DNA from 4 places in the Streptosporangium album genome. Region 4 is predicted to be linked to each of the others. Evidence: riboswitches for the same ligand, from Rfam matches in the RefSeq annotation. Region 4 holds a riboswitch; each other region holds the start of a gene.

Region 1 (4,203 bases), on a different contig from region 4:
GAGCCGCGGGAAAGGAATCGCCGCCGTCCGTCACAGCGCGGGCGGCAGGCCGAACGCCGGGAACAGCCCGTGACCGTAGGTCGTGATCTCCGCCACCAGGTCGCCCTCGACCCGCAGAACCGCGAGCCAGGAAGGCAGGTAGGCGGGCTCTCCCGGCCGCCGGAGGTAGGCCGCGGCCGCAGGCTGCCGGTTCGCCCAAGTGGGCAGGAGCCGCCAGTCGCCCCATGCCTCTGGACCGATCATGGCGGGTGTCCAGGCCGCGACGATCGCCTCGCGCCCTGCCAGCCAGATCGGCGCCGGCGGCATCGTCTGCCAGGCGTCCTCGCGGAGCAGCGCGGCCAGGATGGAGGGATCGGCCTGCTCGACGGCGTCGATGTAGCGCTGAAGCAGCGCGCGTTCGGCACCGCTGGGGTCGGCCGACGGCGCCCACTCCAGCCGGCGCGGGGGCAGGTGCTCCCTCATCACCGGCCGGGCCCGCTGCAGCGTGCTCTTGACCGAGGCGACGCTCACCTCCAGCAGCGCCGCGGTCTCCGGTGCCGACCAGCCGAGCACGTCGCGCAGGATCAGCACCGCCCGCTGCCTGGGCGGCAGATGCTGGATGGCGGCCAGGAACGCCAGCTCGATCGTCTCCTTGGCGATCAGCGCGGTGGCCGGTCCTGCGTCGTCCGGGGTGATCGGATCCAGCAGCCGGTCGGGGTAGGGCTGCAGCCACGAGACCTCGGCCGGGGGCACGGCCATGGCCGGATCGGCCATCATCGGCTCCTGGCGCGGTCGCGGGTGGCGGGGGAAGCGGTCGAGGAAGTCGAGACAGGCGTTCGTCGCGATCCGGTACAGCCACGCGCGGAACGTGGATCGGCCCTGAAAGCCCTCCCGTCCGCGCCACGCGCGCAGGAACGTCTCCTGCACCAGATCCTCCGACTCCTCGAACGAGCCGAGCATCCGGTAGCAGTGCACCCGCAGCTCATGCCGGTGGTGTTCGACGAGTTCGGTGAACGACGACTCATCGGCCGTCCGCGCCGTGGCCGCGAGCGAGTCCTCCTCGCCCCTGATCGGTGGGGTCTCCGCACTGACCATGATCACCCTTCCCCTCGTGTGCCGGTCCGCCCGCCGTGGCCGGCGGCCGTCGCGACCGTGGACAGGCGGAAAAGCTATCGCGACCGGCCGACAGCGCGTCCCGGGGAGAAGGGCCCGACGAGAGGGGGATGAGACGCCAGGACACCCTGGCGCCGGCGCCAGGGCCGGGGCAGGTGCCGCGGGCCGGGCCGGCCCGCGGCACCTCAGCTGCTCAGGAGGTGGCCTGGAGCATCGTGGGAGCGGGGGCGGCGGCGAGCTTGGCCTGCTCGATGGAGAGCTTGACACCCTTGCGGTCGGGGCGGACGGCGCCGGCGAAGCTGCTGCGGCGCCAGGAGGTGAGCTTCTCCTCCTTGACCACGTCCCCGGTCTGCGGGGCGTGGACCATGTAGCCGGGCCTGCTGATCATGCCGACATGGCCGAGGCCGTGGAAGAAGATCAGGTCACCGGGCCTGAGGTCCTTCCAGGCGACCTTCTTGTGGAACTCCGCGTACTGGTCGTAGGTCACGCGGGGCAGCTTGATCCCGGCGGCACCGTAGGCGCGGAGCATCAGGCCGGAGCAGTCGAAGCCGCCGTTGCCGGTGCCGCCCCAGACGTACGGCGTGCCGCGCTTGGACATGGCCCACTTCACGGCCTTCTTCCAGGCGGGTACCGGAGCCTTGGCGGCGAGGGCCGCCTTCAGCTTGGGGCCGGTGAGCGTCGGGACCTCGGCGGCGGGCGTGGGGGAGGTGGGAGCCGGGGCTTCGGCGGCGGGGGGAGTGGGGGTGGGAGAGGGGGTGGGGGTGTCCGCCAGGGCGAGGGAGGGGGTCGCGAGCACGGCGGCGCCGGCGACGAGCAGGGGCAGGACGCGGGGATAGATCTTGCCGGACAAGATGGTTCCTTCCATAAGGCCGGCCGGGTTAGCTGTCGGGCTCGGGCGTGGAGGCCGCCCTACGGCGCGAGAAGCGCTGATTCGCCCCAAGGGATCCCGTGCAGGCGGCCCGGGACATGGCTCCGACTGACGGAGCGAAACGTCCTGGACGGCCGTGGATCCCGGAAGTGGTTCCCCGGCTCCGCTCAGGCCGAAAAGGGGGAACGGCCTGCACGGATTAGGCATCGGTTCGAATGCAGAGGACCATAACGAAACTTCACGAAAGGGTCAAGACTGCACAAAACTGGACAAAACGATCAGGGGTGTCCAGGGGTGCGAAACGTCCGATGGGTGAGATCAGTGTTCGATTACCGAGACGGGCCGGTAAGGTGCCTGCATGGACGCGCGTAACATTCGCCTGGCAGTCATCCCCGGAGACGGGATCGGAGTCGAGGTCGTCACCGAGGGTCTGAAGGTCCTCGAAGCGGTCGGCGCGAAGGTGGAGACCACCACTTACGATCTTGGCGCCAAGCGCTACCACAAGACCGGTGAGATCCTTTCCGAGACGGTCCTGGACGAGCTGCGGGGATACGACGCGATCCTGCTCGGCGCGATCGGCGACCCCAGCGTGCCCCCCGGCATCCTGGAGCGCGACCTGCTGCTCAAGATCCGCTTCGAGCTCGACCACTACGTCAATCTCCGCCCGGTCAAGCTCTTCCCCGGGGTCGAGTCCCCGCTGGGCAAGGCCCGCCCCGAGGACGTCGACATGATCGTCGTCCGCGAGGGCACCGAGGGACCGTATGCCGGGGCCGGCGGCGTGCTGCGCCGGGGCACGCCGCACGAGATCGCCACCCAGGAGTCGGTGAACACCGCGTTCGGCGTCGAGCGGGTCGTCCGCTACGCCTTCGACAAGGCGCTCGGCAGGACGCGCAGGAAGCTGACGCTGGTCCACAAGACCAACGTGCTCGCCTACGCCGGTGACCTCTGGGCCCGCACATTCGACCGGGTCAGCCTGGAGTATCCCGACGTCGAGACCGACTACTGCCACGTCGACGCGGCCTCGATGTTCTTCGTCAGCCAGCCGGAGCGGTTCGACGTGATCGTCACCGACAACCTGTTCGGCGACATCCTCACCGACATCGGCGCCGCCATCGCCGGGGGCATCGGCCTGGCGGCCAGCGGCAACGTCAACCCCGACCGCACCGCGCCGAGCATGTTCGAGCCCGTCCACGGCAGCGCCCCCGACATCGCGGGCCAGGGCAAGGCCGACCCGACCGCGACCATCCTGTCCGTCGCCATGCTCCTGGACCACCTCGGTCTGTCCGGCGAGGCCGCCCGGGTCGAGCAGGCGGTGGCCGAGGACCTGGTCGAGCGGCTGGCCGGCTGGGCCGGGCGGACCACCCACGAGATCGGCGACGACATCACCGCCCGAGTAGCCGGCTGAGAGAGCCGCCTTCTTTCACCTCAGACGCGCCTGGCGGCTCACGAGCCGCCAGGCGCGTCTTCGTCTGTCCCGGCACTGCCGGTATGCGACATCAATGCAGTAGTTTCCCGTTACCCGGTCCATTGCAGAATGGACCCAAGGGCAGACCGCCACAAAGAGAAGGATCTCCGTCATGACCACCGCTCAGAAGCTCAGCTTCGACGTGCAGCTCTCCGACCACGCGCGCACCGCAGCCGAGCGCGAGCAGGTATTGGCGAGCCCCGGATTCGGGCAGACCTTCACCGATCACATGATCTCGATCGACTACACCGAAGGTGAGGGCTGGCGCGACGCACGGCTCATGCCGTACGGCCCGCTGACCCTGGACCCGGCGACCGCGGTCTTCCACTACGCCCAGGAGTTCTTCGAGGGTCTGAAGGCCTACCGCCAGGAGAGCGGCGCGATCGCGTCCTTCCGGCCGTACGCCAACGCCGCCCGCTTCAACCTGTCGGCGGCGCGGATGGCCATGCCGGAGCTGCCTGAGGAGACGTTCGTCGAGTCGCTGGAGCTCCTCGTCCAGACCGATCGCGAGTGGGTCCCCACCACCCCGGGCCACAGCCTCTATCTCCGCCCCTTCATGATCGCTACGCAGCCCGCGCTGGGGGTCAACTACCCCTCCAGGAACTACCGCTACATGGTGATCGCCTCCCCGGCGGCCGCCTACTTCGGAGGGGGCAACGCCGTCTCGGTCTGGCTGTCCACCGAATACACCCGGGCCGCGCCCGGTGGCACCGGCTTCGCCAAGTGCGGCGGCAACTACGCGGCCGCCTTCGTGGCCCAGCGCCAGGCCGTCGAGCAG
Region 2 (4,203 bases), on a different contig from region 4:
AGCCTTCGCCCGTGTCACCCGCAGGCCGGAGCCGGCGCACGTGGACATCGCCAAGGTGCTCCCGCTGACCTACGCGCTGGCCTTCACGATGATGATCCTGTTCGGCCTGCTCCTCTACGCCGACCTGGTGAACCCCATCCGTCTCACCGGCTGATCCGCCGGGCCGCGTCGGACGCGGGGCAGGCGGGTCCCGCGCCGGTAGAGTTGCTCCGTGAGGGACGGGACGCCGGGAGCGGCGATCGACGTGGCGCTGTTCCGGTTGCGCCGCATCTGGGCGCGGCCACTGCGCGCACGCAGGTCGACGGACCCGCAGAGGCCGGTGCAGCTGTCGAACGTGATGGTCGTCCACGCCGTGCACAAGCTGAGTCTCGACCTGTCCGAGGTGACCGTCGGCGCCGTCGCCGAGCAGCTGGACGTGGATCCGTCCACGGCCAGCAGGCTGGTCAACGACGCCATCGGCGCGGGGTTCGTGGAGCGCGAGGAGTCGGAAGTGGACGCCCGGCGTGCCCGGCTGGTGCTGAGCGGCCGGGGGCACCGGGTGCTGGAGGTCGTCGTCCGCCACCGGCGTATCTACCTGGACGGCCTGATCGCCGACTGGGACGAGACCGATCGTGAGGTCTTCGCCCGGCTGCTCACCCGCTTCGCCGCAGCGGCCGTGGCCCACCCGGCGGACCTGGCCGACCTCGATCAGGTGATCGCTGGGGCGGTTGAGGGAGCCGGAGAATCCACTACTCCCCGGTGACGCCGTCGATCTGCTCACGGATGATGTCGGCGTGGCCGTTGTGCCGGGCATACTCCTCGATCATGTGGATGAAGATCCAGCGCAGCGAGACGTCCTCTCCCTTGCGCTGCTGCTTGCCCACGGTCTCAAGGGACAGTCCTGCGGAGAGTTCGCGGGCGCGGGCGATCTCGGTATGCCAGCGGGCGAACGCCTCCCCGGCGGAGGCGGTGTCCACCAGGTCGAAGTCGCCGTCGGGCTCCTGGTCGGTCCAGTAGATCCCCGGGCTGTTCTCGCCGTTGAGGATGTTACGGAACCAGTGGCGTTCCACCTCGGTCAGATGGCGGACCAGTCCCAGCAAGGAGAGCGTCGACGGCCCGGCCGCGCGCAGCCGGAGCTGCTCCTCCGACAGCCCGGCGCACTTGACGGCCAAGGTCTCCCGATGCCAGTCCAGCCATGAGCGCAACATGGGGAGTTCGTCGGCGACATAGGGGGGATCAACGCGATTGTCAGCCATGAGGCCCCATCATGACCGCGCGCGTGGCCACTGTCACATCTTTTTTCATCGGACGCGCCCGGCTCAGAGCATCGAGATGTGGACGTGGTCGAAGTGATTGGCGGTGACACCGCCGCGGTCAGACATGGAGCTCCAACCGGAGCCTGAGTTGATGCGCTGGCGCCAGATCACGTATTTGACACCGAGGGTGGCCCTGTTCTCGATGGCCCAGGCGGCGATCTCGTCGCCGAGGGTGACATGGGCCGCGGAGGGCATCGACCCGCCGGTGCTCATCATGAAGTCGCAGGCCCGCCCGAGCGGGTGCTCGCCACCGTCGTTCTCGGCACGGTAGCAGCCGACCTCGTAGGGGAGGGAGAAGCGTTTCTGTACGGCTCCGCGCATGATCCGGGTGCGGTCGGTGATGTTGTCGGCGCCCGTGGGCAGCTGGGGGGCCCAGCTCCCGTCGGCGCGGCGGCCGGAGCCCGTGGGGACGAGCGTGTCGAGCTTCTCCTCGATGTCACCGATCACCTTCTCGGCCTCCTTGCGCTGGGCCTCCACCGCCTGGGTCTCCTCGGCGATCTCCTTGGTGAGCCGGGCCGCCCTGTCCGCCGCCTGTTGCCTGAGATCCCGGCTCCGGGCGAAGGCCTGCAGGGAGGTGCTCTGCTGAGCGGTGAGCTGTTCCATGATCACAGAGCCGCCCAGGTCGGCGGAGAACAGCAGTGAGGGCAGGTCGCCCGTGTTGCTCTGGTAGCGGAGCTGGGCGATGGATTCGACCTGCCGGCTGGCTTCGGCGTAGGACTCCTCGGCTCTGCGCAGGTCCGCCTTGGCCGTCACCTCGGCCTCTTGTGCCTTCTTGAGGGATTCACGTTTGGCCGCGTAGGCCTCGATGAGTTTGTCGACCTTCTTGTTCAGTGTCACCAGCTCGGCGCGGAGCTTGGACTCGTCCGGCCGGGGCTCCGCGTTGCCCGCGGTCGCGGTGCCCAGGTTGAACGTGAGGGCCAGAATCAGGGAAACGGTCAAAGCCGCATGGCGACGGAACGTGGGGGATGGAGCCGCCACGACTCTCCTCTCCTCGCGCCTGCCGGGTTAGCTGACGGGTTCGGGCTGGAGGAGGCCCTTCCACCGAAGTGGTTCACCCCAGGTGCGGTGGTTCCCCGGCTCCCGGGCGACGCGCCCGGAATTAGGCATATCGGACACAAGCTCCGATGGGTGAGGATAGTAGTGGTAAACGCTAGGTAATGCGACCCTAATCTGAGATCAATAAGTGATCATTCCGTGACAACGGACCTGAGGAGCCGTGCCGTCTCCTCGGGCAGGACGTCGTTCACGAAGGCCCCCATGGCGGCCTCCGATCCGGCGAGATACTTCAGCTTGTCGGGCGCCCGGCGGATGCTGAACAGCTCCAGATGCGCGTAGGAAAGGTCGCGGCCGACATTCGCCGGCGCCTGCTGCCAGGCCGCGACGTACGGCATGGCCACACCGAACAGTCCGTCCAGCCGGCGGAGCACGTCCGTGTAGAGCGGGCCGAACGCCGCCCGCTCGGCGGCCTCCAGCGCGCACAGGTCCGGGATCTGCCGGTGGGGGTAGAGGTGAACCTCCACGGGCCAGCGTGCCGCGGCGGGGACGAAGGCCGTCCAGTGCTCGTTCGACGCCACCACCCGGACCTCCGCCTCGCGCTCGGCGGCGAGTACGTCGGCGAACAGGTTGCCGCCCGTCCGCTCCCGGTGTCGCTCGGCCGCGCCGAGGGAGAGCCGGGTGCGCGGAGTCACGTAGGGGTAGGCGTAGATCTGGCCATGGGGGTGGGTCAGGGTGATGCCGATCTCCGCTCCCCGGTTCTCGAAGCAGAACACCTGCTCCACGCCGGGGGTCGCGGACAGCTCCGCCGTCCGGTCGATCCAGGCCTCCATGACCAGGTCGACCTGGTCGGCGGAGAGGCGGGAGAAGGACGAGTCGTGGTCGGAGGTGAAGCAGACCACCTCGCACCGGCCGACCCCCGGGCGGACCTCGCTCAACCCTCCGACCTGGCTGTAGTCGCCCGTCTGGGAGGAGAAGGAGGGGAAGCGGTTCTCGAAGACCGCCACCTCGTAGGCCCCCGAGGGGATCTCGGTCGGGTGGCCGGGAGTTGACGGGCAGAGTGGGCACTCGCTCGCCGGCGGGAGGAAGGTGCGGCCCTGGCGGTGACCGGCCACCGCGATCCACTCCTCGGTGAGCGGGTCGTAGCGCAGCTCGGAGGCCGGAGGACGGGACGGCAGGTCGCGTCCGTCGATCGCACCGCGGTCGGCGGCGTCGTCGCGGTCGAAGTAGAACAGCTCCCGGCCGTCCGCCAGGTGGGTGATCGTGCGCTTCATCGGGTGATGGCCTCGCTCTCCGGCTGCGGCTGGGTAATGATCAGCTCTCCCACCTGGGCGGCGAGCTCGTCACGGGCCTCGTCCGGCAGGCCGGAGTCGGTGATCACCACGTGGGCCTGGGCCAGCTCGGCGATCGTGCTGATCCCGATCGTCCCCCACTTGGTGTGGTCGGTGAGCACCACCAGGCGGTGCGCGGAGGCGACCAGTTCGTGGTCGGTCTCCGCCTCCAGCAGGTTGGGGGTGGTGAACCCGGCACGGGCGCTCATCCCGTGCACGCCGAGGAACAGGGTGTCCACGTGGAGCCTGCGGATCGCCGCCACGGCGACCGGGCCGACCAGCGCGTCGGAGGGCGTGCGGACACCGCCGGTCAGCACGACGGTGCGGTCGGCGCGGGGCGAGCGGTGGAAGACGTCGGCGATCCAGATCGAGTTGGTGATCACGGTCAGATCGGGCACGTCGACCAGGAAGTGGGCGAGCGTCCAGGTGGTCGTCCCCGCTGACAGCGCGATCGCCGTGCCGGGCCGGACGAGCCGGGCGGCGTGCCGGGCGATCGCCTCCTTCTCCGGTTGCTGGCGCATCGACTTGACGGCGAACCCCGGCTCCTCGGTCGAGCCGGGTCCGGCAGCGGTGGCTCCGCCGTG
Region 3 (4,203 bases), on a different contig from region 4:
CTGGCCGTACGGCTGCTGCTGGCCGTACCCCGGCTGCTGTCCGTACCCCGGCTGCTGGCCGTACTGCTGCTGCCCGTACCCCGGCTGGGCCTGTCCCGGACCGGTGTGCGGCTGTGACGCCTCCGCTCGGTATCCCACAATCGTTACATCGGGGTCGTGTTCGTCATGGTCTCGGCCCCCACTGTGCTGCCCGTACTCCGGCTGTCCCGACGGTGTGCGATCGCGGTCGGGATCATCCTGGTACGGCGGCTGTCCGATGCTCACCGCGTCACCTCACTTCGACTGCGCATGTGGCATATGTGAGACGCACATGCTTGCTGCAGCACAAGGTATCGACATAGGTATCAACAGTCATCTTTCCGATCAGTAACCGCCACGGCAATGTCAGCGCTGGTCCTCGGTCAGGTGGAGCAGCATCCGGGTGTTTCCCAGGGTGTTCGGCTTGACATGCTCCAGGTCGAGAAACTCCGCGACACCCTCGTCATAGGAGGCGAGAAGCTCGGCGTAGACCTCCGGGGAGACGGGTGTGCCCTGGATCTCCCGGAATCCGTGCCGGGCGAAGAATCCGACCTCGAAGGTGAGGCAGAAGACCCTGCGCAGCCCGAGCTCGCCGGCGGTGCGGATGAGTTCCGAGACGATCCGGTTGCCGATGCCCAGCCCCCGGCAGCCGGGGTCGACGGCGACGGTGCGGATCTCCGCGAGGTCCTCCCAGAGCACGTGGAGCGCCCCGCAGCCCACCACGGCACCCGTCTGCTCGGCGACCCAGAACTCCTGGACGTCCTCGTACAGGGTGACCGTGGCCTTCTCCAGGAGGCGGCGGCCGGCGCCCCCGTAGGTGTCGACGAGCCGCCGGATGACACGCACGTCCCGGGTGCGGGCGCGCCGCACCCGGACCGTGGCCTCGTCGGCCTCGGCCTCCCGGTGGTCCCGCTCGGGGTCTGCACTTCCGCCCCCGGGCCCGGCCTCCTGACCTGCTTTCCCGGTGCCGTGTACGGCCTGCGTAGGGGAGTGCTCCGCAACCTGCTCCATGACCGATCAGCGTACGTCCTCAACTCTCTCGAGTTACGGCTCACCCTTAACTCCCACCTCGCAGACACCAGATGGCCTGCGGTGGCTCAGTGGCCACGCCGGGCCGGCTGCCTCGGCAAGAGTCGGAATCCGCCTTTCACGGGGCTCTGGACCTGCGAAGACTTCCGTCATGAGCACTCAAAAGACGGATAAAACCAGCGTAATGCGCATGTTGATCATGAAGATGTGTGATCTCGCCGTGACGTGCCAGTTGTGAAACCTCTACCGAGTTTGTAGTTCTGGTTGAGCATGAACCTCCAATTGCACTAATGTCCGTGCTCGATGTCAGCAGGGTAAAGAGCTGACCCGCCGAATCCCCGGAACCGGGGAACCGGGGACCCACCCTCCACGTCCCTGGGGTGAATCCGAGGTGCCACCGGCACCTCGGTAGGGCTGCCTCCGGCCCGAACCCGTCAGCTAACCCGGTAGGCGGCCGAGAGAGGAGCCTGTTGGTGAAGCGCACGCGCAACCCTGAGGGAAAGCGCGAGGGTAGACATGCCCGCCGGGAACACGTCTCACGTGGACTCACCTGCCGGATGGCGGTCATCGGGCTGGCCTTCGCCTCCCTGACCCTCGGCACCCCTCTGGTCGCGGCCACCGCCGACCCGCAGCCCAACCTGAAGGAACTCGCCAAGCAGGCCGAGAAGCTGCACACCGAGATCGAGACGCTGAGCGAGCAGTACAACGGCGGGCGCGTCAAGCTCAAGCAGGCCCAGCGCGCCGCGGAGACGGCCAAGAAGACCCTCGCCGGCAGCGAGTCCGAGCTCGCCTCCCGCCGCACCAAGGCCACCCTCCTGGCGCAGCGCTCCTACATGTCGGGCGGGCTGGGCTCGGCTCTCGCCTTCACCCAGTCGAACGATCCCGACGCCTTCCTCGACCGGGCCACCACGAGCTACGCCCTCCAGCAGCAACAGAGCGAGGAGGTCGCCCAGGTCGCCCAGGCGATCAAGAACGCTGAGCGGGCCCAGGCCAGCGCCAAGGCCCGGACCGCCGAGGTGAAGGGACTCCTCGAGGAGATCGGCACCAAGCGCACCAAGATCGAACGTCTGGTCGCCAAGGTCGAGAGCAACCTGTTCAGCGAGGTGCGCAGCCGGGCCAAGACCACCATAGGCAGCAGGGTGCGGATCAGCGTGCCGATCGTCGGCAGCGGCAAGGCCGCCGAGGCCGCCCGCTGGGCGCTCACCCAGCAGCTCAAGCCGTACGTCTGGGGCGCCGAGGGGCCCGGCTCCTTCGACTGCTCCGGCCTGGTCATGTGGGCCTACCAGAAGGTCGGCATCAGCCTGCCTCACTACACCGGTGACCAGTGGACCGCGGGCACCCACGTGTCCAGAGACCAGCTGCGCCCCGGCGATCTGGTCTTCTTCTACAGCGACCTGCACCACGTCGGGATCTACATCGGCGCGGGCATGATGGTCCACGCCCCGCAGACCGGTGACGTCATCCACATCGCCTCGATCGACAACCGCCCCTTCGCCGGCGGCGTGCGGATCGCGGACTGAGGCGGGCGACCGGGACAGGACCTAGATCAGTCGGCGGCGAGCGGCCCAGGCCACGGCCTCGATCGCCGTGGCCACGCCGATGCGGTCGCAGATCCCGCGGAGCCTGCGCCGGACGGTCCGGCCACTGATGTCGAGACGACGCCCCACCCGGTCCACGGTGACGCCCTTGGCAAGTTCTGCCAGGAGCACGAGATCTTCGTCACTGAGACCGATCTCGCCCGCGCCCAGGAGTCTGTCGTCGCGACGGGAATCCACTTCCGGATATGCCATCTAGAGTCGCTCCCCCCGCTCTGAAACTCAGGCGTGAGTATGTTGGAATCAATGCCGCCCGTCAGGAACGGTAAACGCCTTGTTCAAAGGTCGTCAAGTTCTCTTCTCCATAGAGGTGGCGGACGCTATTGACATAGCGGCCGCTACGTGAAGTACTCATGATATGTCGGTGCCTTTGCGGTTAAGCCGGAGCGAAGCCAAGGCACGCACCCGCAAGCGTCTGTTGTCCGCAGCGGCCGAAGTCTTCGCAGAACAAGGTTTCGCCGGCGCCTCCGTCGACGAGATCGCCTTCAGGGCCGGCCACACGGTCGGTGCCCTCTACTCCCATTTCGCCGGAAAGAACGAGCTCTTCCTCACGCTCTTTGACGAGCGGGTCTCCCACCCCCTTGACCACGTCGGGGAAATCGCCTCCCAATGGGAGGGAGACGAGACCACCTTTGCGGCATTTGGGGCATATCTGGCTGGAGTGGCTGATCATCACACGGTACGGAGCACGCTGGAAATGGAGTTTCTGCGCTATGCGCTGACCCGGCCGGAATTACTCGACCGTCTGGCCGCCCGCTGGTGGGCTCCCCGTGCGGCGGTCGCCCGCCTGGTGGCCCCGCACTGCGGGGGACACGATCCCGCCCTCGTGGCGACCGCGATCATCGGACTCTTCGAGGGGCTCGTCATGCAGCGCCGCGTCGACCGCGCCGCAGTGCCGCCCCAGCTGTTCACCGAGTCACTGCGCTGGCTGATGGCAGGGCTCGCCCGCACTCCCGTGAGACCGGCGGACCCGTTGCCGGAACCGCGCTGAGTCCGGACGGGGTTCCCGATGCCGACTTACCCCGGCTGGGCCCGCAGGCCGTACGGGCCCAGCCGGGCGCAGGCCCTCGCGACGGCGCCGGGTCTGGCCCCGGCACCGCCCGCATGGGGAACGGTCACGCCCCGCCCGGCTCAGCCTGCTGGCTTGACCAGGGGGAACAGGATCGTTTCGCGGATGTTTCTGCCGGTGAAGGCCATGACGAGACGGTCCACACCGAGCCCCATGCCACCGGTGGGCGGCATGGCATATTCCAGGGCGGTGAGGAAGTCCTCGTCAAGCTGCATGGCCTCGGGGTCGCCCCCGGCGGCGAGCAGGGACTGCTCGGTGAGGCGGCGGCGCTGCTCGACCGGGTCGACCAGCTCCGAGTAGGCGGTGCCGAGTTCGGTGCCGAACCCGATCAGGTCCCACTTCTCGGTGAGGAGCGGATTGTCGCGGTGCTGGCGGGTCAGCGGGGAGGTCTCCAGCGGGTAGTCCATGACGAACGTGGGCTGGATGAGGGTGTGCTCGACGAGTTCCTCGAAGATCTCCTGAACGAGCTTGCCCTGGCCCCACTTCGGGTCC
Region 4 (4,203 bases):
CTGCGCGGGGCCGGACAAGAACGTGACCAGGCTGAGCAGTCCCATGAGCAGTCCCACCGCCTTCGGATCGGCCGCCGAGTCGGAGCCGGTGCGCCGCCGTAGCGGCCTCCAGGACGTCAGCAGGTAGAGCAGGCACGCCCCGCAGGCCGCGCCCAGGCCGCCGACGAGCGTGCCGTACAGCACGTCACCGGCCTTGGCGTGGCCCAGCTCGTGCGCGACCACCAGCTCGACCTCGTCCCTGGGCGCCCGGAGCAGCGTGTCGTAGACCACGATCCTGCGGGTCGCGCCGAACCCGGAGACGTAGGCGTTGAGCGCGGTGGTCCGCCGGGAGGCGTCGGCCACCAGGACATCCTCGACGGGCACCCCGTCGCGGGCGGCCATGGTGAGCAGGTCGTCGCGGAGCTGCCCGGCGGGCATCGGCGTGAAGTCGTTGAAGATCGGTTCGACCACCACCGGGTAGGCGAAGGAGACGACCACGGTCAGCGTGAACGCGCCGATCGCCGCGGGGATCCACCAGCGCCGGTAGCGGCGTGCCAGCGCGACCACCGCGAGCACCATGATCGCGGTCAGCGCGGTCCCGATGCCGATGTTCTTGATCCGGTCGGCGGTCCAGGACAGCCAGTCCTGGGTGGACAGGCCGAACGCGCGCAGCTGGGTCTCCGACCACATTCCCAGGGGCCAGCGCAGGACCGCCACCGCCACCGAGATGACGAGGACGCCCAGCAACGCCCTCAGCCACCACGGGCCCCTCAGCCGGCCGACGAGCCACGCGCCCAGCGGGGTGCCCACCAGGATCCCGGCCACCACCAGGGTCAGGCCGAGCGAGAGGTAGGCGGGCGCGCTGACCGCGGCGTCGAAGGTGTCGGCGCGGGCGACCTGGCCGGGGGTGAAGTCACGGGCCGGGTCCGGGACGAGAGGCGGGGCTGTGGCGGGCAGGACCCGCCAGGGCGTGGTGAACGCCACGACCGCCAGCGTGACCACGCCGAGGGCGGCCAGCGCCCACCCCGCCGCCCGGATATCCGGGCGCGCCTCCGTCATGGTTCGCGTCATTCCAGTTCCCTCCGGAGGTGATCACGCCACGCGGCGGTGAGCTCCGCCTGCGACAGGCCCAGCGCGCTGCCGACATCGCTACCGTAGAGCCTCACCAGTGCCTTCTCACCGAAGCGCTCCGCGATGTAGCGGCAGGCGAGCCACGCCTCCTCGTAGGCCTGTGCCAGCCTCGGGGCGCCGGGGGCGAAGTCGGCGGCCACGGGCAGCCGGGTGGGCAGCAGGCCCGCGCGCACCTCCTGGGCGAGTTCGGCGGCGGCCTCGCGGACCCCGATCCCGGAGTCGCGGTATCCCACGTAGTCGGCGAACCCCTCCGACAGCCACATCGGCACCCGGCCGCCCCGGGTCGCCCCGGTGGCCAGGTGCGTGAGCTCGTGAGCGATCACCACGTCCCGCCCCGTCTCGTTGAGCCTCGCGTAGCCCGACGGCAGGACGATCACCCGGTCGGAGGTGGCCATCGCGGCCAGGCCACGGGTGCTTCCGGCGCCCGCGAGCGCCGCCGCCTCCGCGTCGGTGGCGGGGAAGAGGATCACGGCCCGGACCGGTCCCCAGATCCGCCCGACGGCCCGGCGGGCGCGGTCGGCTCTGGAGGCCAGGTCGCGCAGGCGCGCGGGCGGGACATGGTGGCCGATCACGACGGAGTCCTCACCGCGGACCACGGTGGCGGCGCCGGGCCACGGGCCGCGCGTCTCCCCCGAAGGCGGCTCCGCCCCGGTGACCAGGCCTGCGCTCATCAGCGCCAGCATCCCGGTGAGCACGGCGCGGCGCCCTCTCGGGACGGACATATGAGCCGATGCTACTTGACGGACATGGAGCGGCCCCGTCCGTCCCCGGGAGGACGGACGGGGCCGGATTCCCTCGGTCAGCCGCCGGGGCGGACCGCTCCGGCGAAGGAGGACTTGTAGTACCCCTTCAGGCTCACGGACCGGACCGTCTTGCCGCTGCTCGGCGAGTGCACCATCTTGCCCTTGCCGACGTACATGCCCACGTGGCCCTTGCCGTAGAAGAACATCAGGTCACCGGGGCGCAGACGGCTCCACGAGACCTTCTTCCTGACGGCGCGGTACTGGCTGGTCGTGATCCTGGGGAGGGTCACACCGGCCTTGCGCCACGCGTACTGGACGAGCCCGGAGCAGTCGAACGCGCCGGGACCGGAGGCTCCCCACCGGTACGGATCGCCGATCTGCTTCCTGGCCGCCGAGACCGCCTTACCGGCCTTCACCTTCTGCAGTGCGGCTCTGCTCAACGTGGTCTTCTTGGCCTTCGCCTTCTTGGCGCTGCTCCGCGCCGCGGCGGCGGGGGCCTGAACCGTCCTCTCAACCTGAGAGTCGGTGCTTCTGACCTGGAGAGTGGGCCCGGTGTCGGCCGTCGCCTGTGCCGTCGTGGATCCCAGCACGACCGCTCCCGAGGAAGCGGTCAGAGTGAGTACGGCACCGCCCAGGGAAAGGCGGGCAAGGCGCGACAGACGGGGGTTACGCAGGGTGGTAGACAGGATTTCTCCTTGGGACTTCCACTGATGCCTACCGGGTTAGCTGACGGATTCGGGCAGGGAAGTCGCCCTACGGCATGACATATGCCGATTCACCCCTGGCCCTCCTCTGAGGGCCCATGGGTCCCCGGTTCCGCGCCTCCTGGCTGCACGGATTCGGCAGGCCGCCGCGACGGGGATCAACCCCTCGGGGGAGCGACGGCCGGTTGGATTTCTAACGGAACGCCTGCTCCGGGGAGCAGGCGCGCAATGCGGTGACATGGCGTGTCACCGCGACGCCAGAAGCTACCTCGAACACCATATTTCGGCAAAGCAATGCCATGAATACGGAGATCGATAAAGCTCTTCCCCACCTCGTGATCATTGCGTGATATGCGGTTCCCTCATCCGGATATGACCCTCGTCACATTCCACGGATCATGATCCAAAAAACGCCACTCCTGTAACATTTGTCACATCAGGTTTGATCTCTTTCTCTCCGGCCCGCGGAACGGCCGTCCTATACGTCTAGATCGCCGCGAAGTCGCCGCCGAACCTCCGGCACCGGCCAGGGGGCAGGGAAGCGACGGGCCGGCGAGCGTTGCGGCCTTCATCGCTTCCCGGAAGATCGAGCATGACGGACGGGAATGGTCACACCAAGGTGGTCCAGTACGACCAGAACCGGATGCCGATCAGGGTGATGACGCCAAGGGACCAGATGGTGAGGGCGACCGCGTGGTAGCCGATGACCGCCCCGATCGCGCGGCGCACACCGGCGGGGACGGGCAGGTGGCGCCGGGCGAGGTTGTGCAGGGTGACGTACCAGAAGATTCGTCGCCGAGACCATGCGTGCCGCCCTCGACGAAGCCGGCGATCTCGAAGCGGCGGTGAACCGTTTCGTCGGCACGGTGTCGCCCGAGGTGGCCGCGGCCCTTCGGGACGCGCTCGAGGGGCGAGACGGAGTTGCTCCGTGATCCTCTGGTTGATCTCCGCGGGGATCTCGCTGACGCCCGTCGTGCTCGGCGGACGGGTGGCCGAACACTTGGCCGCCGCACCGTGGACTCATCGGTGTCCCCGTGCCGCGCTCGTCCTCTGGCAGGCCATCGGCCTGTCCGGCGGGCTGGGAGCGGTCGGAGTGGGCCTGGTGGCCGCAGCCGCGCCGCTGGCCGTGCTCTTCCCGCACGGCATGCACACGCTGGTCTGGCAGATCACTCCTTCCTCCACGACGCCTACGTCCTGCCGAGTGAAGAGCCCGTGGCGTACTGCGTCCCAGGACGACATGCCCGCATCGTGCTGAGCCAGGGGACGCTGGACCTACTGAGCCCGCGAGAACTGCAGGCCGTGATCAGGCACGAGCGCACGCACGAGGCCGCCATGACCTCATCCTGCTGCCGTTCATCGCGCTGAGCCAGGCGTTTCCCTGGCTGAGCGCAGCTCGGACGGCCCGCGAGGTCGTCCCGGTGTTGCTGGAGATGCCGGCAGACGACCAGGCCCGCCGCGCCCACGGCGAGCTGTCGCTGGCTCGCGCCCTGGTGCGGATGGGCCACCCCCGCGGCCGGCCCGGCGGAGGCGGGACGCCGGCCCTGGCGGACAAGGCGGTCGTCCACCGGGTGGAACGCCTTCTCGACCAGCGGGACAAGCGGTCGGACTGGGCACCTGCCGCCGCCTATTCGACAGCCGGCATCCTG

The links. A riboswitch is a leader RNA that binds a small molecule or an ion and turns the genes downstream of it on or off. The one in region 4 is predicted to bind cyclic di-AMP.
Region 1: linked by a shared signal. The riboswitch ahead of FHR32_RS06575 (C40 family peptidase) and the one ahead of FHR32_RS27425 (C40 family peptidase) in region 4 are both predicted to bind cyclic di-AMP.
Region 2: linked by a shared signal. The riboswitch ahead of FHR32_RS03570 (coiled-coil domain-containing protein) and the one ahead of FHR32_RS27425 (C40 family peptidase) in region 4 are both predicted to bind cyclic di-AMP.
Region 3: linked by a shared signal. The riboswitch ahead of FHR32_RS45925 (C40 family peptidase) and the one ahead of FHR32_RS27425 (C40 family peptidase) in region 4 are both predicted to bind cyclic di-AMP.

The regions. Positions count from the first base shown of each region.
Region 1 is NZ_JACHJU010000001.1:1,373,810-1,378,012, reverse strand. Features, by position in the region: gene FHR32_RS06580 (sigma-70 family RNA polymerase sigma factor) at 31-1,074, opposite strand; gene FHR32_RS06575 (C40 family peptidase) at 1,286-1,942, opposite strand; cyclic di-AMP (ydaO/yuaA leader) riboswitch at 1,945-2,176, opposite strand; gene FHR32_RS06570 (3-isopropylmalate dehydrogenase) at 2,319-3,365, shown strand; gene FHR32_RS06565 (branched-chain amino acid aminotransferase) at 3,538-4,203, shown strand, end outside.
Region 2 is NZ_JACHJU010000001.1:772,666-776,868, reverse strand. Features, by position in the region: gene FHR32_RS03585 (M50 family metallopeptidase) at 1-154, shown strand, start outside; gene FHR32_RS03580 (MarR family winged helix-turn-helix transcriptional regulator) at 212-742, shown strand; gene FHR32_RS03575 (DinB family protein) at 729-1,235, opposite strand; gene FHR32_RS03570 (coiled-coil domain-containing protein) at 1,299-2,234, opposite strand; cyclic di-AMP (ydaO/yuaA leader) riboswitch at 2,276-2,411, opposite strand; gene galT (galactose-1-phosphate uridylyltransferase) at 2,483-3,562, opposite strand; gene FHR32_RS03560 (DeoR/GlpR family DNA-binding transcription regulator) at 3,559-4,203, opposite strand, start outside.
Region 3 is NZ_JACHJU010000001.1:2,642,281-2,646,483, forward strand. Features, by position in the region: gene FHR32_RS46655 (RDD family protein) at 1-264, opposite strand, end outside; gene FHR32_RS12485 (amino-acid N-acetyltransferase) at 385-1,029, opposite strand; cyclic di-AMP (ydaO/yuaA leader) riboswitch at 1,366-1,515, shown strand; gene FHR32_RS45925 (C40 family peptidase) at 1,521-2,567, shown strand; gene FHR32_RS12495 (helix-turn-helix domain-containing protein) at 2,589-2,837, opposite strand; gene FHR32_RS12500 (TetR/AcrR family transcriptional regulator) at 3,007-3,633, shown strand; gene lysX (bifunctional lysylphosphatidylglycerol synthetase/lysine--tRNA ligase LysX) at 3,774-4,203, opposite strand, start outside.
Region 4 is NZ_JACHJU010000002.1:787,163-791,365, reverse strand. Features, by position in the region: gene FHR32_RS27435 (M48 family metallopeptidase) at 1-1,050, opposite strand, end outside; gene FHR32_RS27430 (hypothetical protein) at 1,047-1,832, opposite strand; gene FHR32_RS27425 (C40 family peptidase) at 1,910-2,443, opposite strand; cyclic di-AMP (ydaO/yuaA leader) riboswitch at 2,550-2,708, opposite strand; gene FHR32_RS46155 (hypothetical protein) at 3,361-3,489, shown strand; gene FHR32_RS27420 (hypothetical protein) at 3,486-3,812, shown strand; gene FHR32_RS47370 (M48 family metalloprotease) at 3,770-3,922, shown strand; gene FHR32_RS27410 (M48 family metalloprotease) at 3,976-4,203, shown strand, end outside.